DNA from 3 places in the Arthrobacter sp. SD1074B genome. Region 2 is predicted to be linked to each of the others. Evidence: riboswitches for the same ligand, from Rfam matches in the RefSeq annotation. Region 2 holds a riboswitch; each other region holds the start of a gene.
What was found. A riboswitch is a leader RNA that binds a small molecule or an ion and turns the genes downstream of it on or off. The one in region 2 is predicted to bind S-adenosylmethionine.
Positions count from the first base shown of each region.

Region 1: another riboswitch for S-adenosylmethionine. It lies ahead of metX (homoserine O-acetyltransferase MetX); the one in region 2 lies ahead of ACUYM2_RS17030 (DUF1737 domain-containing protein).
Region 3: another riboswitch for S-adenosylmethionine. It lies ahead of ACUYM2_RS12155 (aminotransferase class V-fold PLP-dependent enzyme); the one in region 2 lies ahead of ACUYM2_RS17030 (DUF1737 domain-containing protein).

Region 1 covers NZ_JBRAZT010000001.1:1,252,716-1,262,554, forward strand. Annotated here, with positions in the region: gene ACUYM2_RS05810 (bifunctional o-acetylhomoserine/o-acetylserine sulfhydrylase) at 1-1,165, shown strand, start outside; SAM riboswitch class IV at 1,225-1,340, shown strand; gene metX (homoserine O-acetyltransferase MetX) at 1,352-2,488, shown strand; gene ACUYM2_RS05820 (MFS transporter) at 2,661-4,043, shown strand; gene ACUYM2_RS05825 (LysR family transcriptional regulator) at 4,136-5,035, opposite strand; gene mmsB (3-hydroxyisobutyrate dehydrogenase) at 5,202-6,104, shown strand; gene ACUYM2_RS05835 (CoA-acylating methylmalonate-semialdehyde dehydrogenase) at 6,137-7,621, shown strand; gene ACUYM2_RS05840 (hypothetical protein) at 7,718-8,227, opposite strand; gene ACUYM2_RS05845 (SGNH/GDSL hydrolase family protein) at 8,344-9,219, opposite strand; gene ACUYM2_RS05850 (alpha/beta hydrolase) at 9,290-9,839, shown strand, end outside.
Region 2 covers NZ_JBRAZT010000001.1:3,644,638-3,654,476, forward strand. Annotated here, with positions in the region: gene cls (cardiolipin synthase) at 1-1,210, opposite strand, end outside; gene ACUYM2_RS17015 (aminodeoxychorismate lyase) at 1,346-2,308, shown strand; gene ACUYM2_RS17020 (glycosyltransferase family 2 protein) at 2,318-3,052, opposite strand; gene ACUYM2_RS17025 (ATP-grasp domain-containing protein) at 3,039-3,983, opposite strand; SAM riboswitch class IV at 4,385-4,498, shown strand; gene ACUYM2_RS17030 (DUF1737 domain-containing protein) at 4,537-4,833, shown strand; gene ACUYM2_RS17035 (rhodanese-like domain-containing protein) at 4,830-5,240, shown strand; gene ACUYM2_RS17040 (O-succinylhomoserine sulfhydrylase) at 5,241-6,449, shown strand; gene ACUYM2_RS17045 (glutamate--cysteine ligase 2) at 6,461-7,690, opposite strand; gene ACUYM2_RS17050 (UDP-N-acetylglucosamine 1-carboxyvinyltransferase) at 7,751-9,274, opposite strand; gene ACUYM2_RS17055 (energy-coupling factor transporter transmembrane component T family protein) at 9,405-9,839, opposite strand, start outside.
Region 3 covers NZ_JBRAZT010000001.1:2,641,802-2,651,640, forward strand. Annotated here, with positions in the region: gene ACUYM2_RS12130 (sigma-70 family RNA polymerase sigma factor) at 1-551, opposite strand, end outside; gene ACUYM2_RS12135 (DoxX family protein) at 832-1,380, shown strand; gene aroA (3-phosphoshikimate 1-carboxyvinyltransferase) at 1,388-2,800, shown strand; gene rsgA (ribosome small subunit-dependent GTPase A) at 2,784-3,899, shown strand; gene hisN (histidinol-phosphatase) at 3,992-4,804, shown strand; SAM riboswitch class IV at 4,892-5,005, shown strand; gene ACUYM2_RS12155 (aminotransferase class V-fold PLP-dependent enzyme) at 5,040-6,461, shown strand; gene ACUYM2_RS12160 (class I SAM-dependent methyltransferase) at 6,569-7,327, shown strand; gene ACUYM2_RS12165 (Nramp family divalent metal transporter) at 7,420-8,715, shown strand; gene ACUYM2_RS12170 (metal-dependent transcriptional regulator) at 8,726-9,457, shown strand; gene ACUYM2_RS12175 (aldo/keto reductase) at 9,450-9,839, shown strand, end outside.

The DNA of each region.
Region 1 (9,839 bases), 2.4 Mb from region 2:
GCTCGCCCCCATCTACACCCGGATCGGCAACCCCACCCAGGACGCGGTGGAGCAGCGGGTTGCCAGCCTCGAGGGCGGCCTCGGGGCGCTCCTGCTCAGCTCCGGGCAGGCCGCCGAAACCTTGGCGATCCTCAACATCGCCGAGGCCGGGGACCATGTGGTGGCCAGCCCCAGCCTCTATGGCGGCACGTACAACCTGCTGGCCCACACGCTGAAGAAATTCGGCATCTCGGTGACCTTCGTCGCGGATCCGGACGACCTGGAGCAGTGGCGCGATGCCGTGCAGCCGAATACCAAGCTGTTCTTCGGCGAGGTCGTGTCCAACCCCCGGCAGGACGTGCTGGACATCGAGGGCGTCGCGGAAGTGGCGCACCGGGCCGGGGTGCCGCTGATCGTGGACAACACGCTCTCCACCCCGTTCCTGATCCGGCCGATCGAGTGGGGTGCCGACATTGTGGTCCACTCGGCCACCAAGTACCTCGGCGGGCACGGCACCGCGATCGCCGGCGTGATTGTCGACTCCGGCAACTTCGACTTCGGCAAGGACCCGGAGCGCTTCCCTGGCTTCAACACCCCGGACCCCACCTACAACGGCCTGGTCTACGCCCGGGACCTCGGGGCGGACGGGGCGCTGGGCGCCAACCTCTCCTTCATCCTCAAGGCCCGGGTCCAGCTGCTGCGCGACCTCGGCTCCGCCGTCTCGCCGTTCAACGCTTTCCTGATCGCCCAGGGCATCGAGACACTGAGCCTGCGGATGGAACGGCACGTCGCCAACGCCCTCAGGGTCGCCGAATGGCTGGAGGCCAGGGCCGACGTCGAATCCGTCGCCTACGCCGGGCTGCCCTCCAGCCCCTGGTACGAGCGTGGCCGCAAGTACGGTCCGAAGGGTACCGGCGCCGTCGTTTCCTTCAACCTGGCCGGGGGAGCGGAGGCCGGCAAGCGTTTCGTCGACGCCCTCGAGCTGCACTCGCACGTGGCGAACATCGGCGACGTGCGGTCCCTGGTCATCCACCCGGCGTCGACCACGCACAGCCAGCTCTCGCCGGAACAGCAGACCGTGGCCGGCGTCAACCCCGGCCTGGTCCGGCTCTCGGTGGGACTCGAACACATCGACGACATCATCGCGGACCTCGACGCCGGCTTCCGGGCAGCCAAAAACGCCTGAGGTCACACAGCCGTCACAATCTTCGCGCTTGCGCCGCCAGGTTTCGTAGAATCGAGGCAGGTCATGAGTGCCAGTGACAGCCCCGGCTTGCTGGCCGGCAACCCTCCATTTGCGGCGGGGTGCCCCGGGTGAAGACCTGGCCTGCCGGTCAGCTGACGGCGGGCAAGCGCGAAGTTAGGTCCTCACATGACGATTGCCGTCACCCGTACAGGTGTCCCCGAAAGCAAAACCTCCGCTGTTCCCGATGGGACGGTGCAGTACCTCCCCATCGGTTCGCTGGCCCTTGAATCCGGCGCCACCCTGCCGGAGGTCACCCTCGCCTACGAGACCTGGGGCACGCTGAACGCCGACGCGTCCAATGCCGTGCTGATCGAGCACGCCCTGACCGGGGACACCCACGTCACCCGCGGCGCCGGCGAGGAGCCGGGCTGGTGGGAACAGCTGGCCGGCCCGGGCGCCCCGGTGGACACGGACAAGTACTTCGTGGTGTCGATCAACATCCTCGGCGGCTGCTACGGCTCCACCGGACCGTCGACGCCGGCCCCGGACGGACGGCCCTGGGGCTCGCGCTTCCCGCTGGTCACCCTCCGCGACAGCACTGCCGCCGAGGCGCGGCTCGCCGACGCCCTGGGGATCAGCAGCTGGTATGCCGTGCTGGGCGGCTCGCTGGGGGGAGCACGTGCGCTCGAGTGGGCGGTCAGCTACCCGGACCGGGTCCGGCGCTGCGCCGTGATTTCGGTAGGCGCCAGCAGCACTGCCGAGCAGATCGCGTTCGCCCAGGCCCAGACCCTGGCGATCCGCCAGGACCCCAACTTCAACGGCGGCGACTACTACGGCGGCCCGGAACCGGACGCCGGCCTGGCCCTTGCCCGACGGATCGCCCACATCACCTACCGTTCCGCCGCCGAGCTGGACGGCCGCTTTGGCCGGAAGGCCCAGGCGGCCGAGGCCACGCTGGAAGCCGGGTCGCTGGCCGGCAGGGGCCGCTACCAGGTGGAGAGCTATCTGGACCACCAGGGCAACAAGCTGGTGCGCCGCTTCGATGCCAACAGCTACATCGCCATCACCGAGGCTTTGATGAGCCACGACGTCAGCCGCGGCCGGGGAAGCCTGGAACAGGCTGTTGCGCTGGCCACCGCGGAATTCTTCGTGGCGGCCGTGGACTCGGACCGCTTGTACTTCCCGGCCCAGTCCCGCGAACTCGCCGGCGCCCTGCCGGGGGAGGTGCCGGTGCACCTCATTGAAGCCCCGATCGGCCACGACGGCTTCCTGACCGAAATCGGCCAGCTCAGTGAGCAGCTCAGAGGCAACTTCTTCGCCTAGCCGGGACCGAGCTGTGTGCATTTTTGCAGACGCCCTCTGCGCGATTGGTCGTTGAGCCTCGCCCGCCCGCAGTCCATACTCGTGGAGAATGACGCCGTGTGTCCCAACTCACACACACGTTAGTCAGCCCAATGGTCCACAGGGTGTCGAAGGCGACATCGAAGGAGTTCGCATGAGCACGGAAAACGCCGCCGCGAGGCGCGCAGAGGAGACGGACGTCAAGTCCTCGGGTCTCAAGAAAGTAGTGGCCGCCTCGATGGCCGGCACGGTAGTGGAGTGGTATGAATTCTTCCTCTACGCCTCAGCGGCGACGCTGGTCTTTGGCAAGATGTTCTTCCCCAACTCCGGAACGGAACTGGACGGCATCATCGCCGCGTTCCTCACCTACGCGGTGGGCTTCGTTGCCCGCCCCATCGGCGGCATTGTCTTTGGCCACTTCGGCGACAAGTTCGGCCGCAAACAGCTGTTGCAACTCAGCATCATCCTGGTCGGCGTGTCCACCTTCCTGATGGGCTGCCTGCCGAGCTTCCAGCAGATCGGCTACTGGGCTCCGGCGCTGCTGGTGTTCCTGCGCTTCGCCCAGGGCTTCGCCGTCGGCGGTGAGTGGGGCGGCGCCGTCCTGCTCGTCGCTGAGCACAGCCCCAGCAAGTCCCGTGGCTTCTGGGCCAGCTGGCCGCAGTCGGCGGTCCCGATGGGCAACCTGCTCGCCACTGCCGTGCTGTTCATCCTGTCATCGGTACTGTCCTCCGCAGACTTCCTGGGCTGGGGCTGGCGCATCGCGTTCTGGCTCTCCGCCGTCATCGTGGTCATTGGCTACTACATCCGCACCAAGGTCCAGGACGCCCCGATCTTCCTCGAGGCCCAGAAGGAAGTTGTCGTTGAGAACAAAGGCTACGGCGTGGCCGAGGTTTTCCGCCGCTACCCCCGCGGAGTCTTCACCGCCATGGGCCTGCGTTTCGCTGAAAACGTCCTGTACTACCTCGTGGTCACTTTCTCCATCACCTACCTGAAGGTGGTTGTCCAGACGGACACCTCGCGCATCCTGCTGCTGCTGCTCGTCGCCCACGCCATCCACTTCTCCGTGGTGCCGATGGTCGGCCGGCTGTCCGACCGCCTGGGCCGCAAGCCGGTCTACATGGCCGGCGCTGTGCTCGGCGGAACGTGGGGCTTCTTCGCCTTCCCGATGATGGACACCAAGAACGACTTCATCATCCTGGCCGCCATCACCATCGGCCTTCTCTTCCACGCCCTGATGTATGCCGGCCAGCCGGCCATCATGGCCGAGATGTTCCCGACCCGGATGCGCTACTCCGGTGTTTCCCTGGGCTACCAGGTCACCTCGATCGTGGCCGGATCGCTTGCCCCGATCATCGCCAGTTCGCTGCTGGGCCAGTACAAGTCCTCCACCCCGGTGGCCATCTACCTGTTGGGCGCCTGCCTGGTCACCATGGTGGCGGTCTACTTCCTGAAGGAAACCCGGGGCATCTCGCTCCACGACGTCGACGCCGCCGACGCCCAGGGAACTGCCGACCTGCTCGCCGCCGGAAAGAAGTAAGCTCCACCGTTACCACGCTGCCCGTGCCCGCATTCCTGCGGGCACGGGCAGCGTGCGTTAAGGCGGGACCGCCGTAACCGCAACGAACCCCATCAGCCGGCGAGCACGTCCTGGCGCTCGGCGACCTCAGCCCGGACCGCAGCCATTACCGCCTGCACCGGCGCGGAGCGCAGCGATTCCGCCCTGGCTACGGCCCAGATCGGGAGCTGCCGCTGGAAGTCGTCCGGCAGCACCGGCAGGAACCCGGGCTTCCCGACCACGAGGAAGTTGGGCAGCAACCCGATCCCGGCGGCCCGGCGGACGGCCTCAAGCTGGGCGAAAATGCTGGTGGCCTGGAAGCTGGACCGCGGCATCGGCAGCTGGGTGGAGCGGTGGCCGAGTTCGGCGACCTGCAGTGCCGATTCCACGTAGGAGACGAAGCCGTGCTGCCGGACGTCGTCGAGCGTCTCGGGCAGCCCGTGGTCGCGCGCGTACTCCGGGCTGGCGTATAGCCGCAGGAAGTAGTTGGACAGGAAGATGGTCTGTGCGTTGCTGACCTCCAGATTGCCGACCACCACCTCCAGGTCCACACCGGAGCGGTTTTGGCTGACCTTGCGGGTGGCGCTGAGCATCTCCACGTTCAGCAACGGATGGTCCTGCTGCAGCCGTACCAGGGCCGGGGCGACGAATTCCGCGCCGAAGCCGTCCGGGGTGCTGATCCGGACCAGGCCGGAGAGCACGTCCTCGGTCCGCGCGATCCGGCCGGACAGCGCCCCGAGGGTGTTCTCGATGGCCTCGGCGGCCGTTACCGCCTGGGACCCAAGCTCGGTGAGCTCCCAGCCGTGCGGGCTGCGTTCCAGCGTCCGTCCGCCCAGCTGCTTGTCCAGGGCGAGGATCCGGCGCGAGATCGTGGTGTGCGTGGTGCCCAGGGTCTCCGCGACAGCGTTGAACCGGCCGAGCCGGGCAACCGTCAGCAGGATCAGCAGGTCGTCCGGACTGGGGAGCCGTTTCAAGTCCACCGTTGGCCTTTCGTAGCAGCGCATTCTTCGGATCAATGTGCATCGCTGCACATGGCATCTTCACTTTTTCCCCTTGATTGCACTGTAACAGGGTGTGATGGTTGACACGGAACCTCCGGCAATTGCGCCGGACACAATGCAAAGCAAAGGAGCTTACGCCATGGCAGTTGTCGCCTGGATTGGACTGGGAAACATGGGCGGGTCCATGTCCGTGAACCTCGCCAAAGCCGGAAACGAGGTCCGCGGCTTCGACCTCAACCCCGAGGCCGTGGCGGCAGCCGAGGCCGGGGGAGTCAAGCCCGCCGGCAGCATTGCTGAAGCAGTCAATGGCGCCGACGTCGTCTTCACCATGCTCCCCAAGGGCGAACATGCCCGTGCCGTCTACCTGGGCGAAGACGGCGTCCTGGCGCACGCCGACACGAAGACCCTGCTGGTGGACTCCTCCACTATCGATATCGCCTCGGCCCAGGCCCTGCACGACGCCGCCGCGGAGGCCGGTTTCCGCTTTGTCGACGCGCCCGTCTCGGGCGGCATGAGCGGTGCCAAGGCCGCCACCTTGACCTTCATGATCGGCGGGGAAGCCGGCGCCGTCGCCGACGCCACCGAATACATCCGCCCGATGGCCGGAAATACCATCCCCACCGGCGGCGCCACCACCGGGCAGGCCGCCAAAATCTGCAACAACTTGATGCTCTTCATCAACCTTGCGTCCACCGCAGAAGGCGCGGTGCTCGCAGACCGCCTCGGCCTGGACAAGCAGGTCTTTTGGGACATCGCCTCCGTCTCCTCCGGTGACAGCTGGGCGCTGCGCACCTGGTACCCGGTAGCCGGGGTGGTGCCCACCGCCGCCTCGAACAACGACTTCGCACCGACGTTCACCGCCGAGCTCGCCAACAAGGACATCGGCCTGGCCATCAGCGCCGCCCGGGACACCGGCACGCCGCTGGAGATCGGCGAGCACGTCCAGCAGCTTTTCCAGCGGCTCATCGACGGCGGCCAGTCCGGCACGGACTGCTCCGCCATCGTCAAGCTGGTTGACGGCTCGTTCGAGTCCGCCAACTAGCAGCCAAACCCTTTTAGAGAGAGATCCTCCCCATGGAACGCATCCCGCACTTCATCAACGGCGCCCTGGTGCCCGACGCCGAACGCTACGGCCCTGTCTTCAACCCCGCCACCGGCGAACAGGAAAAGGAAGTGGCCCTCGCCTCCGCCGCCCGCGTTGAGGAAGCCGTCGCCGCCGCCCGCGCCGCGCTGCCCGGCTGGCGCGCCACCAGCCTGGCCAAGCGCACCGCCATCTTCTTCAAGGTCCGCGAATTGCTGATGCAGCGCCGGCCCGAGCTGGCCGCCCTGCTGACCAGCGAACACGGCAAGGTCCTCTCCGACGCCGAGGGCGAGATCACCCGCGGCCTGGAGAATATCGAGTTCGCCACCGGCCTGTCCCACGCGCTCAAGGGCGAACGCTCCGAGCAGGTCTCCGGCGGCGTCGACGTCCACTCCGTCCGCCAGCCGGTCGGCGTCGTCGCCTGCATCACGCCGTTCAACTTCCCGGCCATGGTGCCGCTGTGGATGATCGGCAGCGCCCTGGCCTGCGGCAACACCGTGCTGCTCAAGCCGAGCGAGAAGGACCCCTCCTCCGCGGTCCTCATCGCCCAGGTCTTCGCCGAGGCAGGCCTGCCCGCCGGCGTCCTCAACGTCGTCCACGGCGACAAGGAAGCAGTGGACGTGCTGCTTGAGCACCCGGACGTGAAGGCTGTCAGCTTTGTTGGCTCGACGCCGATTGCCCAGTCCATCTACAAGCGCGCCGCCGACCACGGCAAGCGTGTCCAGGCCCTCGGCGGGGCCAAGAACCACATGGTGGTGCTCCCGGACGCGGACTTGGACATGGCCGCCGACGCCGCCATCTCCGCCGCCTACGGCTCCGCGGGCGAGCGCTGCATGGCTGTCAGCGTCCTGGTGGCGGTCGGGAACATCGCGGACGGGCTCGTGGACGCGATCAAGACCCGGATGGCCACTCTCAAGATCGGCCCCGGCACGGACCCGGCCTCCCAGATGGGTCCGCTGATCACGGCCGAGCACCGCGACAAGGTCGCCTCCTATGTGGCGGGCGCCGCGGACGAGGGCGCCTCCGTGGTGGTCGACGGCCGGGAGCAGGAGTTCGACTCCAACGGCTTCTTCATCGGCGTCAGCCTGATCGACCACGTCAAGCCGGGTATGAAGGTCTACGACGATGAGATCTTCGGCCCCGTGCTCTCGGTGGTCCGCGTTGAGAGCTACGCCGACGCCGTGAAGCTGGTCAACGACAACGAGTTCGGCAACGGCGTGGCGATCTTCACCCGCGACGGCGGCGCTGCCCGGCAGTTCGAGTTCGACGTCGAGGCCGGCATGGTGGGCGTCAACGTGCCGATCCCGGTGCCGGTGGGCACCTTCTCCTTCGGCGGCTGGAAGAACTCGCTCTTCGGCGACACGCACATGTACGGACCGGAAAGCATCCGCTTCTACACCCGCGGCAAGGTGGTCACCACCCGCTGGCCGGATCCGTCCACCTCGGTGATCGACCTCGGCTTCCCGCAGGTCGACTAGGGCTGCCGCACCCTCCGCGACAACGGCAACGCGGGGTCACTTGCGGCCCATCGATGATGGGCGGCAAGTGGCCCCGCGTTGCTCTTATTTCGGTGCTTAACCCTTCATGATCTCCGCGCGCTGGGCCATGTAGTCCTCCATGGCGAGCTCGCCGTTGCTGTACTTCTGGTCCAGCTCGGCGAGCTTGCGTGCGCGGTAGCCCTGGGGCCCCGACGGCGCCGGCGGAACCTCCGGGACGGGGGCCGGCGAAGGAGCAGGGGCCTGGGCCCGGGCCGGCGGCTGCCACGGCTGCTGCCACTGCTGCCCGGTGGGCTGCGGCGGGTTGTCCAGGTACTCCGGACTGTCCTCGTAGGGGACGGGGTACTGCGGGTTCGCGGGCGGCTGGTTGGCCGGGGGCTGCGGGGCGCCCAGCTGGCCGAATCCGCCGAAGTAGTCCCGCTGCGTGAAACCGTCCCGGGGCTGGTTGCTCTGCTGGCCGGGAAACTGTCCCGGGAACCGGCCCGGCATGCCCGGGTCCTGGTTTCGTCCGCGGACGGATTTCCGGTACAGGCGCATCGCCGCCGGAACCAGGAAGGACAACAGGATGATCCAAAAGAAAATACTCACGGTACCGGGCCTCTCAAAAGGTGTCTTCCCAGCTTAACGCGCAGGGCCAGCCCCGGGTGCCGAAAGGGTTGGAGGGCCGCCGGCCGGGTGCCGGGACCGGCATCGGTCCCGGCCGTTCAGGGCCGCAGCGCGTCCTCGGCGCCGGGCGGGCCCTCGCCCGAGCCGAGCGGCACTCCGGGGCCGAACACCGGTCCGGCCAGCGGGCGCTTGGCCGTGATCCCGTCGCCCGAGGATCGGTGCCGGAGCCGGCGGACCACCCACGGGACAAAGTGCTCCCGGGCCCAGATCAGATCCCCCGTGCGGGCCTCCCGCCAGCTGCGCTGCGGCAGCGGCTTGGGGGAGAGGGGCTCCAGGGTGTGCTGCACATTCAGCGAATCCAGCACCATGGCCGCGATCGTGTGGTGGCCCAGCGGCGAGAAGTGCAGCCGGTCGGCGTCCCACATCTGCGGGTCGTTGAGCTGCCGCAGTGACCACATGTCCGCGATGACTGCGTCGTGCCGGGCCGCCACGGTGCGCAGGTTCTCGTTGTAGATGGCCACCTTGCTGCGGATCCGGCCCAGCACCGACGAGCCCGTGTCGGGGCCGTTGAACAGGACCACGGTGGCGCCGCCCATGCTCAGGATCTGCACCACGGAGTCCAGCCGCTCGGCGAGGACATCGGGGTCCCCGCCGGGCCGGATCAAGTCGTTCCCGCCCGCGGACAGGGTCACCAGGTCCGGCTTCAGCGACAGGCAATGGGCCAGTTGCTGGTCCACGATCTGCTGCAGCAGCCGGCCGCGGACGGCGAGGTTGGCGTAGGCAAAACCGTCGTGGCCGCGGCTCAGTTCCTCGGCCACCCGGTCGGCCCAGCCGCGGTGCCCGCCCGGGCTGGCCGGTTCCGGATCGCCGATGCCTTCCGTGAAGGAGTCGCCCATGGCGACGTAGCGGGTCCAGGGGTGGTTGACGGTCCGGTCCGGGTAATTCTCCATCGCTTCTGTTTCGCTCACCTTCATATCCTGCACCGTTCCCGTGAAGCTGCGCCACCGTACCTTGTTACTCCTAGGTAACTGTAAGAATGGAGCCATGACTGAAGCCCCGTCTTTTCCTGCTGCCTTTCCCGCCCCCGTTGTCCTGTGGTCCCGGCCCGAGGAGGCGCGCGCCGGCAAGCCTCTGCTGGTGCTGCTGCACGGCTACGGAGCCAATGAGCAGGACCTGCTCAGCCTGGCGGACATGCTGCCGGAGGAGTTTGTGGTCGCCTCGCTGCGGGCCCCGCTGGTTTCCGGGCCGGGCTTCACGTGGTTCCCGCTGACCGCATCCATTGAGTATTCGCTCGATGCCGTCAAGCACGCCGCCGCCTACGTGCAGGACTGGGTCGACTCGGTCAGGGCGAACCACCCCTCGGTCACCCTGCTCGGCTTCTCGATGGGCATGGCCATGGCCACCACACTGCTGCGGCAGCGGCCGGACGGCTACGCCGCCGTCGTCGGCCTCTCCGGGTTCGCCGTCGACGCCGGCGGGGACCCCAGCTTCCGCGACGCGGAACTGGACGGAACCGTGCCGATGTTCTGGGGCCGGGACCAGCAGGATCCCGTGATCACGCCGGACAAAATCGAGTTCACCATGGGCTGGGTCC
Region 2 (9,839 bases):
CGTGGTCGATCGTAAAGTGCTTGGCGTGCAGTACGAACGGGGCCTTGTAGAGGTAGATCCGCACCCCGGCCTCCAGCAGCGCCTCGTAGTAGGACTGCTGGGCGTGATGGACCAGGAACTGGTCGCCCTTCTCCGAGACGAAGAGTTCGACGTCGACGCCGCGCTGCGCCGCCGTCGTCACCGCGTACAGCAGCGAATCGTCGGGGACAAAGTACGGGCTGCAGATGGAGATCTTGCGCTGCGCCGAGTAAATCAGCGTGTTGAAGAGGCGCAGGTTGTTTTCGGTAATGAAGCCGGGACCGCTGGGCACCACCTGGGCGGTAGTGTTGCCGGCGTGCAGTTCGGGCCGGTGCGCGAGCTGGTGCTCCAGGGATTCGTCGGTCTCGCTGAGCCAGTCGGTGGCGAAGACCACGTTGAGGGTGGTGACGATGGGCCCGCGCAGGCAGGCCATCAGCTCGACCCATTCCCGGCCGATCTTGCGGTGCCGCGGGTTGTTGTAGGAGGGCTCGATCAGGTTCTGCGAACCGGTGAAGGCGACTTCGCCGTCGATCACCATGATCTTGCGGTGGTTCCGCAGGTCCGGGCGGCGCCACTGGCCGTGCACCGGCCGCAGCGGCAGCATCGGCCGCCAGCGGATCTTGCTGGCCTTGAGCCGGGTGATGAGCTTGCTGTAGCCCTTGATCCGCAGGGTCCCAAGGTGGTCGAACAGCAGGCGGACTTCGACGCCGCGCTCGGCGGCCTCTTCCATCGCGGTCAGCAGGTCGTCCGTGATGTGGTCCGAGCTGAGGATGTAGAACTCGGCGTTGATAAAAGACTCGGCTTCGCGGACGGCGGCCGCCATCGCCTTAATTGAGTCCGGGTAGCCCGGCAGGAGCTCCACGTGGTTGCCGTCCACCATGGGCAGCGAGCCGAGAGTTTTGTTCAGTTCCGCCGCAGAGGACACCCATTGCGGGCCCTCATAGCGGCTTTCCAGCATGGCCAGTTCGGAGGTGCCTGCGCGGACGCGGGTGTTCACCGCGTCCTGCTGCGCCCGGCGTTTGCGGGAGAGCCGGAAGTTGCCGAAGAGCAGGAAGAGGATCAGGCCCACGGCCGGGACGAAGAAGATGATCAGGAGCCACGCCATGGCGGTGGTGGGACGGCGGTTCCCGGGGATGATGCCAAGGGCAAGGACGCGGATGCCGAGGTCGACGACGGTCAGGATCAGGATCATCCAGGATGGAAGCGATTCCGCCAGCGAAAATGGCCACAGCACAGGCGAACCCCTCAAGCTCCAGACCCGCGGAACAGTTCCGGAACGGGTAACGGTCAAATCCTATCCCGTCAACTCCCGCACTAAGCTGAAGGCATGACTACCCCCGCTTCTGACCCGGCCCGCCCGACGGTGCTGGTGTTCCTCGATCCCGCGTTTGAAAACGGCCGCATCACCGACTCGTCCAAGCCGCAGCTGATGGCCACGGACCAGGGCGCGACGCGTGGCGACGGCGTTTTCGAGTCGTTACTGGTGGTGGGGGGCCGGCCGCGCAAACTGCAGGCCCACCTGAGCCGGCTGGCCGGCTCCGCCTGCGCCCTGGAGCTGGCCATCCCGGCCGAGGACGCCTGGCGCCGCGCGATCGAGACGGCCATCGGGGAATTCCGCGGCGCGGCTGGCAGGGCCGGCGAAGCGGGCGCGGCTGACGAGATGGTGGTGAAACTGCTCGCCACCCGGGGCGTCGAGGGCGCCGCCACACCGACGTGCTGGGTGCAGGCCTCGCCGCCGCCCGCGGCCGGCCGGCTGCAGCGCGAAACCGGCATCGACGTGATCCTGCTGGACCGCGGCTACGACAGCGAGGTGGGCGAACGCGCCCCGTGGCTGCTGCTGGGCGCGAAGACACTCTCCTACGCGGTCAACATGGCGGCGCTCCGGTATGCCCACCACCAGGGCGCGGACGACGTCATCTTCACCTCCGCCGACGGCCGGGTCCTGGAGGGCCCGACGTCGACCGTGCTGCTGGCGCACCTGGAAACCACCGACGACGGCGCCGGCGGGGTACGGACCGTGCGCCGGCTGATCACCCCGCAGCTGGACAGCGGAATCCTGCCCGGCACCTCACAGGGCGCCTTGTTCACCGCGGCGAAGGCGGCCGGGTGGGAGCTGGGCTACGGTCCCCTGGTCCCCGCGGACCTGTACGACGCCGACGCCGTCTGGCTCATCTCGAGCATCCGGCTCCTCGCACCGGTGAACCACATCGACGGCAAGGAGATCGGCACCCCCGAACTGCGGCGGCAGCTCACGGCGGAGCTCAACGAGCTTTTCGCCACGATCGAGTAGGGGCGCAACTCAGTTCCGGGTACTTGAGCGACGGAACCGGTCCCCCGCGGTGGTCGCTGACGTATCGGCGCATGCCAAGTCACGCGGAGCGAAGGCCACCCGGTAACCGGCGCGGCGCACCCGCCTGGTCAGTTCAAGATCTCCGCCCCACAGGTCGTGCGGGACAGGACCGATTTCCTCCAACACAGTCCGGGATACCGCTCTGATGTTGCCGGCGCGGCCTGGCAGGCAGGCGCTCACGGCAACGGCTCTCCGGAGCAGCCCGGCACCGCGGCCCAAGGAGGCTAGTATCCGGGGCCGCTTCGGGTTCAACGTGGCTGGCCGGGCGTCGCCGAAGACCGCGCCGGTACGTTCGTCCGCGAAGCCCTGGAGCACCCGTTTGACGGTGTTCCGGGAAAGGACCAGGTCCGCATCCATGAACATCACGATCTCGCCTGCCGCGTGCCGTAAGCCCAGAGTCAGGGCGGCGCCCCTGCCCAGGTTGGCCTGGCTGAGAACTTTGATTCGAAGATCGGCTGCGGCCACGCCCTTCATCAATTCGAACGTGTTGTCGGCCGAGCCGTCGTCGACCAGCACCACTTCGTACCGGTCGTAGCTGGTGAGCTGGATGGACCGCACACAGTTCTCTATGCGGGTCGCCTCGTTGAAGGCCGGCACAATGATCGACACGGTCGGCCACATGTCCAGCAGGGTTGGCACCCCGCGACGGCGGCGCATGGCAGCGCGGACCTCATACCAGGACATTGCTGTGCGCCCTTGGAAACTGGCGGAAGGATGCCGGGTTGAACGATGGCAGGGCAAAAGCCCCTAAAACGGCGTCGAGCATTTCCGGGGCGAGCCCGCTGTTCCTGCCGAACCGGGCGGTCACGCCGAGCACCACCGGCGTCCCGTCGGCGCGCCGCCGGACATCGACGTCAACCGGGCCGGTCAGCCCAAGCGCGCGGACAGCGGCCATGGCCACATTGCCCACGTCCACGTCCTCGCCGGTTCCGACCCGACGGGCGGCCGCCGCGTTTCCTGCCTTCCCCCCGGCCAGTGCGGTTTTTTCGACCACGACGACGAACGGGGCGGCCGCGTTCTGCACCGGGGTGCCGAAGACCATCGGGCCGTAAGCGGTTCCCGGGATGAATTCCTGCACGATCTGGCCTTCCGGCAGCCGGTGCCAGTCGACCGCGGCGCCTCCGTCGACAACAGACACGCCGCTGCCGCCGCAGGAGACCCGTGGGCGGACGACTACCGGTCCACCAAGGGCTTCCATGGCGGCCTCAGGGCCGGAGAAATCCCGGGGGACCCCGAACCGCGGGACGGCCACCCCGGCCGATTGCAGCCGCCATGCGGTAAAGAGCCTGTCGTGGGCGAGGGCCACCGGTCCCGGCTCGCCGATGATGACGCGGACGTCGGGGCCGAAGGCGGGCCGGAAGGCCGCCAGCTGCGGCAGCTCGTCACTCACGGTAGGGATGACAACGTTCACGTCTTCGGCGGCCACCAGCCGGCGGAGCGCCGAGACCAGCTCCGGATCCGAGGCCTCCAGAACGCGGACGGCGGTGATTCCCGACCCTGCCGGCAGTTCGCGGATATCGGTACCCAGTACGGGTATGCCCCGCGCTTTGAGCTGCGCCGCGACGGCCCGTCCGGCAGATCCGCCCGCGCCGGTGACGAGCACGCGGGGCTTCACAAGCGGTCCGTTCCAGTGCCACAGGGAACCGCGCCAGCCGGAAGGGGGGCCAGGAAGGCAAAGATTAAGCCGTGCATCGAGACCATAAGAATCCAGTTCCTTTGTAGACGTGCCGGTGCCACAGTGCAGCGCCGGGCAAATTGCTGGTTATCCCATCGAAAATCTGCTGGCACATCGGTCATGCCCGTCCCAGTCAAGGCGAGGGCGCCAGGGATATCCCGAGTAGGAACTACCCGAATCTGTCCCGCAGGCACTGCGCCGGATGCTCACGAATACTGGGGCTCCTGCCAGCGCTACCCGCTCCCACGCTGTGGCTGGAAACTGCCCGCCACAGCGGCCGCGTGACTTAACATGACGGGGCCGCCGGTGCCGCCAGCGCCGGAAGTGCTACGTTTTTGGGGAGTAATGAGAACCGGCGCCAAGCCCTGACTGGCCGGTCGGCAACCCTCCCTTTCGCGGCGGGGTGCCTCAGGTGAGTACTCGGCATATCGAAATTCGAGCTGCAAGCGTGAAAGTAAGGAGATCCGTCGTGCCCGACGCGTCCGCACCTGCTGTGCCCGCCACAGTCCCCGCCCCGTCCTCCGCCGTCCCCGGACCGGCCGCCGACGGGAGGCTGGCCTACCGCCTGTTCACCGGGCCCGATGACCGCAGCTTCTGCGAACGGGTCTCCGCCGCCCTGGCCGAGGGCTATGTCCTGCACGGCAGCCCCTCGGCGACCTTCAACGGCAGCACCGTGATCGTGGCCCAGGCCGTCGTGCTGCCTGCCGCCATCGCGAGCGCGGACGCCGCCGTCGCCAACGCGGTGGATGAGCTGGACGTCGTCGAGTTCGACGGCGAGGGCCACGCATGAGCTACGCCGGAGACCTGAGCCCGGAGGAGGCATGGGCCAGGCTTGAGGCGGGCGCCGTCCTGGTGGACGTCCGCACCGAGCGCGAATGGGCCCAGATCGGCACCCCGGCCACCCCCACCGCCGCCGGAAAGCGGCAGGACCCCCTGTTCGTCCAGTGGACGTTGGCCGGCGGAGCGCCCAACCCGCACTTCCTGGAACAACTCCAGCAACAGGCGCCGGCGGCCGAGCTCGTCTTCCTGTGCCGCTCCGGCGCCCGCTCGGTCGCCGCCGCGGACGCCGCCGCGGCGGCCGGCTTCACCGCCTACAACGTCCTTGAGGGTTTCGAAGGCGAACCCGGCCCGACCGGCCGCCGGACCATTAATGGCTGGAAGAACCGCGGCCTCCCCCTCCACCCCGGAAAGCACTAAGTGAGCTTCAATCCCGATGCCCAGGGCTGGAGCCCGGACACCCAGGCCGTCCGCGGCGGACTCGACCGCAGCGGGTTCCAGGAGACCACCGAACCGATCTTCCTGAACTCGGGCTTCGTCTATGAATCCGCCGCTGCGGCAGAGCGCGCCTTCACCGGCGAGGACGAACGATTCGTGTATTCGCGCTACGGGAACCCCTCGGTGGCCACCTTCCAGGAACGGCTCCGGCTGCTGGAGGGAACCGAGGCGTGCTTCGCGACGGCGTCCGGCATGTCCGCGGTGTTCACCGCGCTGGGGGCGCTGCTGGGGGCAGGTGACCGCGTGGTCGCCGCCCGCTCGCTCTTCGGATCCTGCTTCGTCATCCTCAACGAGATCCTGCCGCGCTGGGGCGTGGAGACGGTGTTCGTGGACGGCCCCGACCTTGAGCAGTGGCGCTCGGCCCTGGCCGTGCCGACGACGGCCGTGTTCTTCGAGTCGCCGTCGAACCCGATGCAGGAAATCGTCGACATCGCCGCCGTAAGCAAACTGGCGCACGCCGCCGGCGCGACCGTGGTGGTGGACAACGTTTTCGCCACTCCGCTGCTGCAGCGGTGCGGGGAGCTCGGCGCGGACGTGGTTGTGTATTCCGGCACCAAACACATCGACGGCCAGGGGCGGGTGCTCGGTGGCGCGATCCTCGGCACCCGCGAGTTCATTGAGGGCCCGGTCAAGCAGCTCATGCGCCACACCGGCCCCGCCCTGTCCGCCTTCAACGCCTGGGTGCTCAGCAAGGGCCTGGAGACGATGGCGCTGCGGGTGAACCACTCCTCCGCTTCGGCGCTGCGGCTGGCCGAATGGCTGGAGGCCCAGTCCGCCGTCAGCTGGGTCAAGTACCCGTTACTGCCGTCCCACCCGCAGCACGAGCTTGCCGCCAGGCAGATGAAGGCCGGCGGCACCGTCCTGACGTTCGAACTGGCACCCTCGCCCGGCCGCTCGGCCAAGGAGGCCGCCTTCGCACTGCTGGATGCGCTGCGGATCATCGATATCTCCAACAACCTCGGCGATTCGAAGTCCTTGATCACCCATCCGGCCACCACGACGCACCGTGCCATGGGGCCGGACGGCCGGGCCGCGATCGGTCTGAGCGACGGCGTCGTCCGCCTGTCGGTGGGCTTGGAAGACGTCGAGGACCTCATCCGCGACCTCGGTCAGGCACTCAAGCTGGCTTAGCGCCGGCTCGGCTAGTCCCGGCGCACCCGCGAGAGCACGGGGGCCGGGTCCGCCGCCGCCTCGGCCTCCGCCCCGTGCGTTGTGATGCGCACGGCGTGGGCGACGACGGCGGCCAGGCCGGCGCCGTCGAGGGGCGTGTCCAGCCCGGGCGCGCAGAGCGCCTGGCGCTGCAGCTGTGACCCGGTGCCGTTCGCCAGGATCCTGTCCACGCCGCGGCGCGCCAGCTCCAGCTCGCCCTGCTCTTCCAGGACGGGGGCCACAAAGTCCACCAGCGCATGCACCACCTCGGCGGCTGGGGCGGGGCGGAAGCTGCCGAAGTCCAGCAGCTCGCCGCGCAGCCCGCAGTTGCTGGCCTGCCAGGCGGCCATTTTCAGCAGCACCGTCGGAACCGGGGCCGGGTCAACGCCGTCGCGCCACTCCCGGCTGGCGGACTCCACCAGCGCTCGAACCAGCACCGCGATCAGCGCCGCGTCCTCCGCGCGCAGGCAGACATCCGCGACCCTGACCTCCACGGTGGGGTGGTGCCGGGCCAGCCGCGCATCGAAGTAGACCATGCCTTCGTCAAACAGCACCCCGCTCTCCAGCAGCCGCGTGACCACCCGCCGGTACACCGGAAGGCTGCCAAAGATCATGGCGGGACCGGCCGCCGGCCAACGGTTCCAGGCTTGGGTGCGGTAGCTTTCGAAGCCGGTCTCCGCCCCGTTCCAGAACGGCGAATTGGCGCTGAGCGCGATCAACACCGCCAGTTTGTCCCGGATCCGGTCGAGGACGGCCACGCCCTCCTGCGGGGATTCGATGAAGGTGTGGACGTGGAACCCGCAGGTCAGCTGCTCCTGCACGGTAAGGCCGAACCGCTTCTGCATGGTGGCATACCGCGGGTTGGGGGTGGTGTGGGTAGCGGAGGCCAGCGGCGACGTGGCCAGGGCCGCCACCCGGGCGCCGTGCGTCCGCGCAGCCCGGTCCGTGAACGCCCGGGACTGCCGGATCTGCTGGAGCAGCCCGCCGTGGTCCAGGCAGGGCACCGTCTGCGTCTCGATCTGCTCGAGCTTAAGCTCGAAACTGAAACCTGAATCGTCGTGGTACGGATCGCGGCCAGCGTCGGGGGCGGGTGCGGCGTCGGGGACGAGACCGGCGTCGGGGGCCGGCTTCAGCCCGCGCAGCAGCGCGTCGGCCAGCGCCAGCGGCGCCCCGCTGACGGGGTCCACGATCAGCAGTTCCTCCTCGACGCCGAAGGTGCGCATGCAACCATTGTGCGCCAGCACCGCCCCGGGAGCGCTACCCCAAAAGGGTGGTCAGACGACTCAGTCCTGGAAGTATTCGATCCTGGCGCCGATGGTGTTGAGACGCTCGGCCAGATCCTCGTAGCCGCGCTCAATCACGTAGATGTTACGCAGCTCGGAGACGCCGCGCGCGGCCAGCATGGCCAGCAGCAGGCAGGCGGCCGGGCGCAAGGCCGGCGGGCAGCCGACTTCCGCGGCCCGCCACTTGGTGGGCCCATTGACGTAAATCCGGTGCGGATCCAGCAGCTGGACCTGCGCGCCCAGCTTGTTCAACTCGGTCAGGTAGATGGCCCGGTTCTCGTACACCCAGTCGTGGATCATCGTCTGGCCCTGCGCGTTGGCGGCAATGACAGCGAAGAACGGCAGGTTGTCGATGTTCAGGCCGGGGAAAGGCATCGGGTGGATTTTGTCCGCGGGTGCCCGCAGCTCGGAGGGCTTGGTGGTGACGTCCACCAGCCGGGTGCGGCCATTGCGGGCTAGATACTCCGCGGACACCTCCAGCCGCTGGCCCATCTGTTCAAGGGTCGCCAGCTCGATTTCCATGAACTCGATCGGGACCCGGCGGATCGTGACTTCCGAGTTGGTCACGATGCCGGCGGTGATCAGGCTCATCGCCTCGATCGGGTCCTCGGACGGGAAGTACTCGATGTCTGCGTCGATTGACGGGCGGCCGACGATCTTCAACGTCGTGGTGCCCACGCCGCCGATCTCCACTCCCAGCATCTGCAGGTAGAAGCAGAGGTCCTGGACCATGTAATTCGGGCTGGCGTTGCGGATGATGGTGGTGCCGCGGCGGTGGGCGGCAGCCATGATGGCGTTTTCAGTCACGGTGTCGCCGCGCTCGCTCAGGACGAATGAACGGTCGTCGCCGTCCGCGGGCGGCGCCTGCACGCTGTAGAAGCCGGACTTCGCCTCGACGCTGAGGCCAAACTGGCGCAGGGCCTGCATGTGCGGCTCCACGGTGCGGGTGCCGAGGTCGCAGCCGCCGGCGTACGGCAGACGGTATTCGGCGGATTCATCGAGCAGCGGGCCCAGGAGCATGATCACGCTCCGGGTCCGGCGGGCGGCCTCGACGTCCATCGAATCAAGGTCCAGCACGGCCGGGCGACGGATCTGCAGGTCGTTCGCGTTCAGCCAGGTGCATTCGACGCCGATGCTGGTCAGAACCTCGACGATCCGGTTGACCTCCTCGATCCGGGCGAGCCGGCGCAGGATGGTGGTGCCCCTGTTAATCAGGCTCGCGCACAGCAGCTCGACGCCGGCGTTCTTGCTGCTGTTGACGTCCACGGCGCCCGAGAGCGTGCGGCCGCCCTCCACCCTGAGGTGGGTCATCTGCGGCCGGCCGACCTTGACGATGGCCCGGCCGAAAATGGCTTCGAGCCGCTGGATCATTTTCAGGCTCAGGTTCTGCTTGCCCTGTTCCATCCGGGCAATGGCGCTCTGGCTGGTTCCCAGTTCGGCCGCAAGCTGTCCCTGGGTCCAGCCCTTCTCGCCGCGGGCGTCCCGGAGCACGGCGCCAACGGATTCAGCAGTCTGTTGAGTCATAAGCAATAAATATCATGGATGGTCTATCTGAGCGCCGTAGATGCTAAAAATTGCATTAAAGCTCACACAATATCCATTTCGTGCGATACCGCACCCATGGGATGCCGACGCAGAAGCCAGCGCCCGGCCTCTACTGCTGGCCCAGGAACACCATATTCCAGGTCCCGGCGCTGATCGCCGCCGCCACCGCCGCGCCGGCGATCAGCACGCCGCCGAGGACCACCCACGCGTCCAGCCGGCTGAACGTCGCCGTCCGTGCCCAGGTCCGCGGCGCGCCGCCGAAGCCACGTGCTTCCATGGTCACCGCGAGCCGGGAGGCGCGCCGGAGTGCCTGGACCAGCAGCCCGAAGCTCTGCCCCAGCGTGGCCCTCAGCCGCTGCGCCGGATTGCCGTGCGAACCGACGCCGCGGGCCCGCCGGGCCATGCCGATGGTCTGCCATTCCTCGGCCATGAGCCCCACCAGGCGCATCGCGGCGAGGGTGCCGAGCACGAACCGGTGCGGCAACCTTGCCTGCTGCGCCAGGGCGTCGGCCAGGTCCGTCGGGTCCGTGCAGCTCATCAGCAG
Region 3 (9,839 bases), 1.0 Mb from region 2:
TCCGAATCCGGCAGGTGGTCCAGCGCTTCAGCCTCGGCCGAGCGCAGCCCCGTCGACGTGTGCGACCCGGCACGGGCCAACTGCCAGTCCTCGATGGTGTCCGAGTTGGACTGCAGCGGCTCCCGCTGGCGCTTGCGGTACAGGTTGATGTACGTGTTGGTGAGGATCCGGTACAGCCAGGCCTTGAGGTTCGTTCCGGGCTTGTACTGGTGGAAAGCGGAAAAGGCCTTCGTGTACGCCTCCTGGACCAGGTCCTCGGCGTCCGCGGGATTGCGTGCCATCCGCATCGCGGCAGAGTACAGCTGGTCCACGTACTGCATTGCGTCGCGCTCGAAGCGGACGCGGCGCTCGTCAGTGCTCTCGGCGGCCGTGTCCAGCGGCTGGCCGGTGCCGTCCGCCGCTACGGTTTCCACGGCAGCCCGCTCCGCGGCCGGGTCATCCGCGACTGTGGTTTCCGCCGCACTAGTGGCGGTACCTGTCTTGGCGGGTTGGGCGTCGTCGTTTCCGGCGACCTCGTGCATGGCCGCAACGGCCGGATCCATGGTGCTCATTGCGTTCAAGTCTACTGTCACCTTCCGGCGGGTGCCCGAAGTTCCCGTGAAGGCCATGGCCCACGGGTCTGCGGGGGCTGCTTCCAGCAGCCCGGATTCTTTCACCAGAACCAAATCTCCGCCTTCCTCTGCTGCGTTCGCCCTTGTTTTTCCGGCCCGATCTTCGGCTGGAATCTGCCATGCACAACCCCGCACAACGGGCAAATATTCCGCAAAGGTGCAAGACTAGAACCGGTTCTCCCGCACAGCGTTCGCGGTCCGTTCATCCAGGAGGAAATTCATGTCCTTTGTCCGCTTTCTCGCCCGCCCCATGCTCGCCTCCAGTTTCGTGCTCGCAGGCATGGACAAGCTACGGAACGCGGATGACACTGCGGCACAGCTGTCCCCCGTGCTGCGCCGCGCAGCTGAATCCCTGCCCTTCCAGACGAACGAGCTGGTCCTGGCCCGGGTGATCGGCGGCACGCAGGTGGGCGCCGGCATCTGCCTGGCCCTCGGCAAGGCCTCCCGCCTCTCCGCGACCGTGCTGGCCGTGATTTCGGCACTGAACGGCTTCGTGGAATGGCGCAGTGCGGATATCTCCTCCAAGCAGGGCCGCGACGCCCGGCGCAAGCAGCTGCTGAAGAACGTTTCCCTCACCGGCGGCGTCCTGCTGGCGTCCGTGGACACCGCCGGCAAGCCGAGCCTGGCCTGGCGTGCCGAGCACCTCGCGGCCGACGCCCGGAAGACCACGGCCCACCTCGCGGCCGATGCGCGGAAGACTACGGGCAAGAAGCTGAAGAAGGCTGACAAGGCGGTCCGCAAGGCCGTGGACCACGCCGTCGGAGCATAAGACGGCAATGACTGGCACCACCCACACCGCGGCTGCCACTTCTCTACCGGCCGGCGGCGGTCCGCACTGGCGCGCGCCGTTCGCGGAGCGTCCGGTCGACGCCACCGTCACGGTGCCCGGGTCGAAGTCCCTGACCAACCGCTACCTTGTCCTGGCGGCCCTCGCCGACGGCCCTTCCCGGCTGCGGACCCCGCTGCACTCCCGCGACTCGGCCCTGATGATCGAGGCGCTGCGGCAGCTGGGGGCCACCATTACCGAGGTGCCCGGCGACGGAGCCTACGGCCCGGACCTGGAAATCACGCCGATCGCCCTGGCTGCTGACAGCGGTACCGCAACCGAGGCCGTAATTGACTGCGGCCTGGCCGGCACGGTCATGCGCTTTGTGCCTCCGGTCGCCGCGCTGCGCCGCGGCGAGTCCCGCTTCGACGGCGATCCGCATGCCCGCAAACGCCCGATGGGCACCATCATCGAAGCGCTCACCGGACTTGGTGTGGCGGTCAGTGCGCCCGACGGCGGACCGGCGTCGTCGTTGCCCTTCGCCGTACACGGCACGGGCGACGTCCGCGGCGGCCACCTAGTCATTGACGCCAGCGCGTCATCCCAGTTCGTCTCCGCCCTGCTGCTGGCCGGCGCGCGCTTTAGCGAGGGGCTCCACCTGGAACACCGCAGCAGCGAAGACTCAGGCAAGCCGGTGCCCAGCCTGGACCACATCAACATGACGGTCGCGGTGCTGCGCGGCGTGGGCGTGGCGGTTGACGACTCCGTGCCGAACCATTGGGTCGTCTCCCCCGGACCGATCCGGGCCTTCGACCTGCGGATCGAGCAGGATCTTTCCAACGCCGGACCCTTCCTCGCGGCCGCCCTTGCCACCGGTGGGACCGTGCGCATCCCCAACTGGCCGGCCGAAACCACCCAGGTGGGAGACCTCTGGCGCGCCATCCTCGCCACCATGGGGGCAACGGTTACCGTCGACGACGGCACGCTGACCGTCACCGGCGGCCCGGAGATCAAGGGTGGCAACTTTGACGAGACCAGTGAGCTGGCGCCGACTGTCGCAGCGCTCTGTGCGCTCGCCACCGGGCCCTCACGGCTCACCGGCATCGCGCACCTGCGCGGCCACGAGACGGACCGGCTCGCGGCGCTGGTGACCGAGATCAACCGGCTCGGCGGCGACGCCGAAGAGACCGCCGACGGACTCATCATCCGCCCGGCTCCGCTGCACCGCGGCGTCGTGCACAGCTACGCCGACCACCGCATGGCCACCGCCGGCGCCATTCTCGGCCTCGCCGTCCCCGGCGTCGAGGTCGAGGACATCGCCACCACAGCCAAGACCATGCCCGACTTTCCCCAGCTCTGGGATGCCATGCTGGCACAAGGAGCCTCCGCCGGGAAGGACGCCGCCGGTGGCCCGCAGCACTGACTCCTGGGACGAATCCGACGTCCGGATCCGGCCCAACAAAAAGGGCACCCGGCCCCGCACCAAGGACCGGCCCAGCCACGACGACGCCGTCACCGGACGCATCATCACCGTTGACCGCGGACGCTACACCGCCGTCGTCGCCGAAGGCACCGGCACGGAACGGAAGATCATCGCAGCCCGCGCCCGGGAACTGCGCCGCAACCCCGTCGTTGCCGGGGACTTCGTCTCCCTCGTCGGCGACGTCAGCGGCGAGCCTGACACGCTGGCGCGGCTGGTCAAGATCCAGGACCGCCGCACCCTGCTGCGCCGCAGCGCGGACGATACGGACCCGATCGAACGCGCCGTCGTCGCCAACGCCGACCAACTGGTCGTCGTCGTTGCCGCCGCGAACCCGGAACCGCGCACCGGGTTCATCGACCGGGCCCTGGTGGCCGCCTACGACGCCGGGATCGAGCCGCTGCTGCTCGTGACGAAGGCGGACGTCAAGGATCCCGCCGAACTGCTCGCCAACTACCAGCACCTCGACTTCCCGGTGATCATCTCCAAGACGGCGGATTCGGCCGCCTCCGGCATCGACGCCCGATCCGATGACGGCTTGTCCGCCCGGCTGGACAAGGCCGCCGTCTCACAGCTGCGCGCCTACCTGGACGGAAAGGTCACCGTCATGCTGGGCCACTCCGGCGTCGGCAAATCCACCATGGTGAACGCGCTCACCGGTGCCGAACGTGCCACCGGTGGCGTCAACGCCGTCACCGGCCGCGGCCGGCACACCTCGTCCTCCGCGCTGGCGCTGAAGGTCAACGACGCGCCCCCCGGGAGCTGGATCATCGACACCCCCGGCATCCGCTCCTTCGGCCTGGCCCATGTGGATCCGGACCGGATCCTGCGTTCCTTCCCGGACCTGGCGCCGGGAACCGAGGACTGCGAGCGGGGCTGCAAGCACGATGCCTCCGCCGTCAACTGCGGGGTGGACGCCTGGGTGCAGGGCGGCCACGCCGGCCCGTCCGGCCCGGCCCGGCTCGCCTCGCTGCGCCGGTTGCTCGGCACGGATCCCCGGCTGGAAGCGCAGGACACCAAGGAGCTCGGCAGCGTCTCCTAGTAGCACCCCTGGCTGGGGCTCGTGGCAGGCCCTCCTGGCAGGGGAGACGTGGCCTCCCGGCCCGCGGCGCGTTTTGGCGGTAGTTTGGAGGCATGAGCCAACCCGCTTCGAGCTACAACGATGACCTGCGCCTTGCCCATGTACTGGCAGATTCCGTAGATTCCCAGACCATGAACCGCTTCAAGGCGCTCGACCTTCGGATCGAGACGAAGCCGGACCTCACTCCCGTCACCGATGCCGACAAGGCCGCCGAGGAAGCCATCCGCGGGCAGCTGTCCCGTTCCCGGCCCCGCGATGCCGTCCTCGGCGAGGAGTTCGGCAGCTCCGGCCACGGCTCGCGCCGCTGGATCATCGACCCGATCGACGGCACCAAGAACTTCGTCCGGGGCGTCCCGGTGTGGGCCACCCTGATCGCCCTGGTCGACGAAGGCGAACCCGTGGTCGGCGTCGTCAGCGCCCCCGCCCTGGGCAAACGCTGGTGGGCGGCCAAGGGCGCCGGTGCCTACACTGGCCGTTCCCTGGCCGCGGCCACCCGGCTGAAAGTCTCGAACGTCTCCCGGCTCGCCGACGCGTCGCTGTCCTACTCGAGCCTGGGCGGCTGGAAGCAGCGTGGCAACCTCGACGAGTTCCTGGGCCTCACCGAGGAGGTCTGGCGCACCCGCGCGTACGGCGACTTCTGGTCCTACTGCCTGGTGGCCGAAGGCGCGGTCGACATCGCCTGCGAGCCCGAGCTCAACCTCTATGACATGGCCGCGCTGGTACCGATCGTGACGGAAGCCGGCGGCCGCTTCACCTCACTCGAGGGTGAGGACGGCCCCTTCGGCGGCAACGCACTGGCCACCAACTCCATCCTGCACTCGGAGGTCCTCAAACGCCTCAACCCGGGCCTGGACGACCTGCTCTAGCCGCCCGGCCACGGCAGTCCGTAACACAACGCTTCACATTCCCGCTTGCCTTTTCGGTGCGCACGGCCATGTCCTAGGCTCGAACCAGGTCACGAGTGCCAGCGCTAAACCCCGGTTTGCTGGCCGGCAACCCTCCATTCGCGGCGGGGTGCCCCGGGTGACGACCTGGCCGGTCCGGAGCGGACGCGGCAAGCGCGGATCCCCTGTGAGCGGGGTCCTTTTTGAGCGAGGTCCCATGACGACTGCCACCATTCCTACCCACCCCACCGCCAGCGCGGGGCTTTCCGGAGCACACTTCGACGCCGCCCGTCGGCCGCTGTCCGCCGTGTCCGGCGCCGAGATCCTGGCCCCGCTGATCCAGGGCGGCGAGGTCCGCTACGCCAACCTCGACTACGGCGCCTCGGCCCCGGCGCTGTCCGTGGTGTCCGCCTACCTGAACGAGATTCTGCCGTACTACGCCAGCGTGCACCGCGGCGCCGGCTACGCCTCCCAGCTCAGCACCTCGGTGTACGAGAACGCCCGGAACATCGTCCGGGGCTTCGTCGGCGGACGCGCGGACGACTCGGTGATCTTCACCCGGAACACCACCGACTCGCTGAACCTGCTGGCCGGCTGCCTGCCCGTTGCCGGCGGCCAGCACACCGGCGAGGTGCTTTACCTCGACATTGAACACCACGCCAACCTGTTGCCCTGGCAGAACGTCCCGCACCGGAGCGTCGTCGCCGCCGCCACCCTGGCCGGCACCGTGGCGCGGCTCCGGGCCGAGCTCGCCCTCGGCGGCGTGAGCCTCTTGGCCGTCACCGGCGCATCCAACGTCACCGGCGAAATCCTGCCGATCCGTGAGCTGGCAGCCCTGGCGCACGAATTCGACGCCCGGATTGTCGTCGACGCCGCCCAGCTGGCCCCGCACCGCCGCATCAACATCGCCGCGGACGACGTCGACTACCTCGCCTTCTCCGGCCACAAGCTCTACGCCCCGTTCGGCGCCGGCGTACTGGTGGGCCGGCCGGACTGGCTCGACGCCGGGACCCCGCACCTAGCCGGGGGCGGCGCCGTGCGGGATGCGCGGCTGGACACGGTCAGCTGGACCACCGGCCCGGCCCGCCACGAGGGCGGCTCCCCCAACGTCCTGGGCGCCGCCGCGCTGGCCCGCGCCAGCCAGGTGATCGAGGCGCTCGACGAAAAGCAGTGGCACGCCCACGAGGACACCATCCGTTCCTTCCTGGTGGAGGGGCTGCAGCGGATCGAGGGTGTGAGCGTCCACCACATCTTCGAGGACACGGCCCGGGGAGAGGGACCCGGGACGATCGGCGTCGTGAACTTCTCGGTCGCCGGATACGACGCCGGCCTGGTCGCCGCGTACCTCTCCGCTGAGCACGGCATCGGCCTGCGCGATGGCCGGTTCTGCGCCCATCCGCTGCTGAAGCGGCTGGGCCTGCCGGCCGGGTCGCTCCGCGCCAGCTTCGGCCTCGGGTCCCGGCTCGACGACGCCCAGCGGCTGCTTGCCGGGCTGCAGGAGCTGCGGCGGAGCGGCCTCGGCTGGGACTACGTGGTGGACGCCGGCCGCTGGGTGCCGGCCAACGACTCGCGCAGCTACCCGCACTGGGCACCGAACACGCCGGGCACCGCCGGCGCTGCCCCCTGCACCCTCGACTAGCCGGTCCGCCGCCTGGCCGGCGGCGCCCGACTCGGGAGGCCCCCGCCTCCGGCCGCGTGCGGTAAATTCGGAGGGTACTTACCTATTGCTGCCGAAGGAGATCGCACGTGGCACGCGGCGGCCCCAAACTCCACCACCAGCGGCGGCAGGAGCTCGGCCAGAGCTTCCAGGACGGCGGCGAGCACTACGACCGGGTCCGCCCGGGCTACCCCGCGGACTCGGCCGATTGGCTGATCCCCGCCGGGGCCCGGGACGCCGCCGATCTGGGCGCGGGCACCGGCAAGTTCACGGCGCTCCTCGTCGAACGGGGGCTCCGGACCGTGGCCGTCGATCCATCCCCGGACATGCTCGAACAACTGCGCCGCTCCCTGCCGGGCGTCACCGCCGTCGAGGGCACCGCCGAACATACCGGCCTGGCGTCCGGAGCCTTCGACCTGGTCACGGTGGCCCAGGCGTGGCACTGGTGCGATCCCCTGCTAGCCAGCACCGAGGCCGCCCGGATCCTGCGCCCGCACGGCATCCTCGGCCTGATCTGGAACCAACTCGACACCTCGGTCCCCTGGGTGCACCGGCTTTCGCGCATTATGCACGCCGGGGACGTCCACAAGCCCGACTTCAGACCGCCGCTGGGACCTGAATTCCGCGGGCTGCAGAGCCACCTCACCCGCTGGGAGGATCCCGTCACCAGCCAGGACATCATGGAACTGGCCAAGTCCCGGAGTTACTACCTGCGGGCGGCCGAGGCCACCCGCGCCAAAGTCCTCAGCAACCTCGACTGGTATCTGCACGAGCACCTCGGGCGCACTCCGGGCGAGCCCCTGCCGCTCCCCTACCTGACGCAAAGCTGGCGTGCCGCCCGGGCCTGAGTTTGGCGCATTGCACTGAAGGCATGCCGCGCCTATTATTTCGGTGTGCCTAACTTTTCTTTGTAGGCATCCTGGAACTTTTGGGAGCCGCAGTGCTTGATGTCACCGGACACGAACCCGGGCCCGCGGGGCCGCCGCCTGCCCGCAAGGTCCGGGGCAGCCGCCGCGCCCTGCTGGGCCTGCTCGGCCCGGCGTTCGTGGCCGCCATCGCCTACGTGGATCCCGGCAATGTCGCCGCCAACCTCACGGCCGGGGCACAGTACGGCTACCTGCTGGTGTGGGTCCTCGTCGCGGCCAACGTCATGGCGGTGCTGGTCCAGTACCAGTCCGCCAAACTCGGCATCGTCACCGGCAAAAGCCTTCCCGAGATCCTGGGCGAGCGGCTCCGGCCGGTGTGGCGCCGCGCTTTCTGGGTCCAGGCTGAAATCGTGGCGGCAGCGACCGACCTCGCCGAGGTGGTGGGCGGCGCCGTCGCCCTGTACCTGTTGTTCGGTCTCCCCCTGCCCCTTGGGGCCGTGATCGTCGGCGGCATTTCCATGGCACTGCTCGCCGTGCAGAGCCGGAACCAGCAGCGGCCCTTCGAGTTCGTCATCATTTTCCTGCTCGGCATCATCACCGTCGGGTTCCTGGCCGGACTGTTCATCAGCCCACCCGATCCCGGCGGCGTCGTGGCCGGACTTGTGCCCGGCTTCCAGGGCCCGGACACGGTGCTGCTGGCCGCGAGCATGCTCGGCGCGACCGTGATGCCGCACGCCATCTACGTCCACTCTGCGCTCTCCCGGGACCGGCACCGCCCAAACCCCCATCTCCACGTCCCGCCGCACGCGATGGCGCGGCTGGTCAAGGCCACGCGCTGGGACGTGGTCGCGGCCCTGGCCGTGGCCGGTATCGTCAACATCGGCATGCTGCTGCTGGCCGCGTCCACTCTCGGCGGTGAAGAGGGCACGGACACCATCGAGGGCGCCCACGCCGCCATCACCGCCAACCTGGGCCCGGTCGTCGGCGTGGTATTCGCCGTCGGCCTGCTCGCCTCCGGCCTGGCCTCCACCTCGGTGGGCTGCTACGCCGGCGGCACCATCATGCAGGGCCTGCTGAAGGTCCGGATTCCGCTGATGACGCGCCGGGTGCTCACCCTGATCCCCGCGGTCGTCCTGCTGGCCGTGGGCTTCGACCCCACCTGGGGGCTCGTGCTCAGCCAGGTGGTGCTCAGTTTCGGGATCCCGTTCGTCCTGGTTCCGCTCGTGGTGCTGACCAGCAGCAAGCCCCTGATGGGCCGCTTCGCCGACGGGATGGCCCTGCGGGTCGCCGCGATCGTTAGCGTGGTCCTGGTGGTGGCACTGAACCTGGTCCTGCTGTGGCTCACCTTCACCGGCGCCGCCGGACGGTAGGCTTGGGGCTGTGAAGACCAGTCCGCCCTCCTCCTCGATCGAGGATTACGTCAAGGTCATCTACTCCTTTACGGAGTGGCAGGACAAGCCGATCACCTCCACGCAGCTGGCCCAGCGCCTCGGCGTCGCCAATTCCTCGGTCTCCGAGATGGTCCGCAAACTCAAGGACCAGGGCCTGGTGGACCACAAGCCGTACAGCGCCGTCACCCTGACCGACGACGGCGTGCGGCTGGCCCTTTCGATGGTCCGCCGGCACCGCCTGATTGAGACCTTCCTGGTGCAGGAGCTCGGCTACCGGTGGGACGAGGTCCACGACGAAGCGGAGCTCCTGGAACACGCCGTCTCGGACACCTTTATCGAGCGGATGGCCGCCAAACTGGGCAACCCGGTCCGGGACCCGCACGGCGACCCGATTCCCGCCGCCGACGGCACGGTCCTAATGCCGCCGGCCTACCGGATGAGCGAGCTTGACGAGGGCCATACCGGCCGGATCACCCGGATCAGCGACGAGAACCCCGAGTTGCTGCGCTACCTTGCTGCCCAGCAGATCGATCTCGACGCCGCCGTCGAGGTCCTGGGCCGGAAACCGTTCGGCGGCCCGCTCGTCGTCCGGATCGGCGCAGGGTCAGCCCTGCGCGACGTCGACCTCGCCGACGAGGTGGCCTCCGCGCTCTGGGTGCACAGCGACGCCGCCCACTCCGGCTGCAGCGTCGCCCGTCAGGAGGAGCGAAGGAATGCTTGAGCAAAGGCCCTTTGGAAACACTGGAATCGAAGTCTCCATCGTGGGGCTTGGGGCCGGCCAGATCGGCGAAAGCGACGTCACCGAGGCCGAAGCCGCCGAGGTGCTCAACGGAGCCTTGGATCTCGGCGTCACGTTGATCGACACCGCCGCCAGTTACGGGCTGAGCGAAGAGCGGATCGGCCGGCACCTCGGCCGGCGCCGGGACGAATTTGCGCTGTCAACCAAGGGCGGGGCCGGGGTCAACGGTCAACGGGACTGGTCGCCGGGCAGCGTGCTTGGGAGTATCGAGCAGTCGTTGCGCTTGACCCGGTCGGAGCGGATCGACGTCTTCTACCTGCACTCCTGCCCGCTTGACGTCCTGCGGCGCGGCGACCTGCAGGAC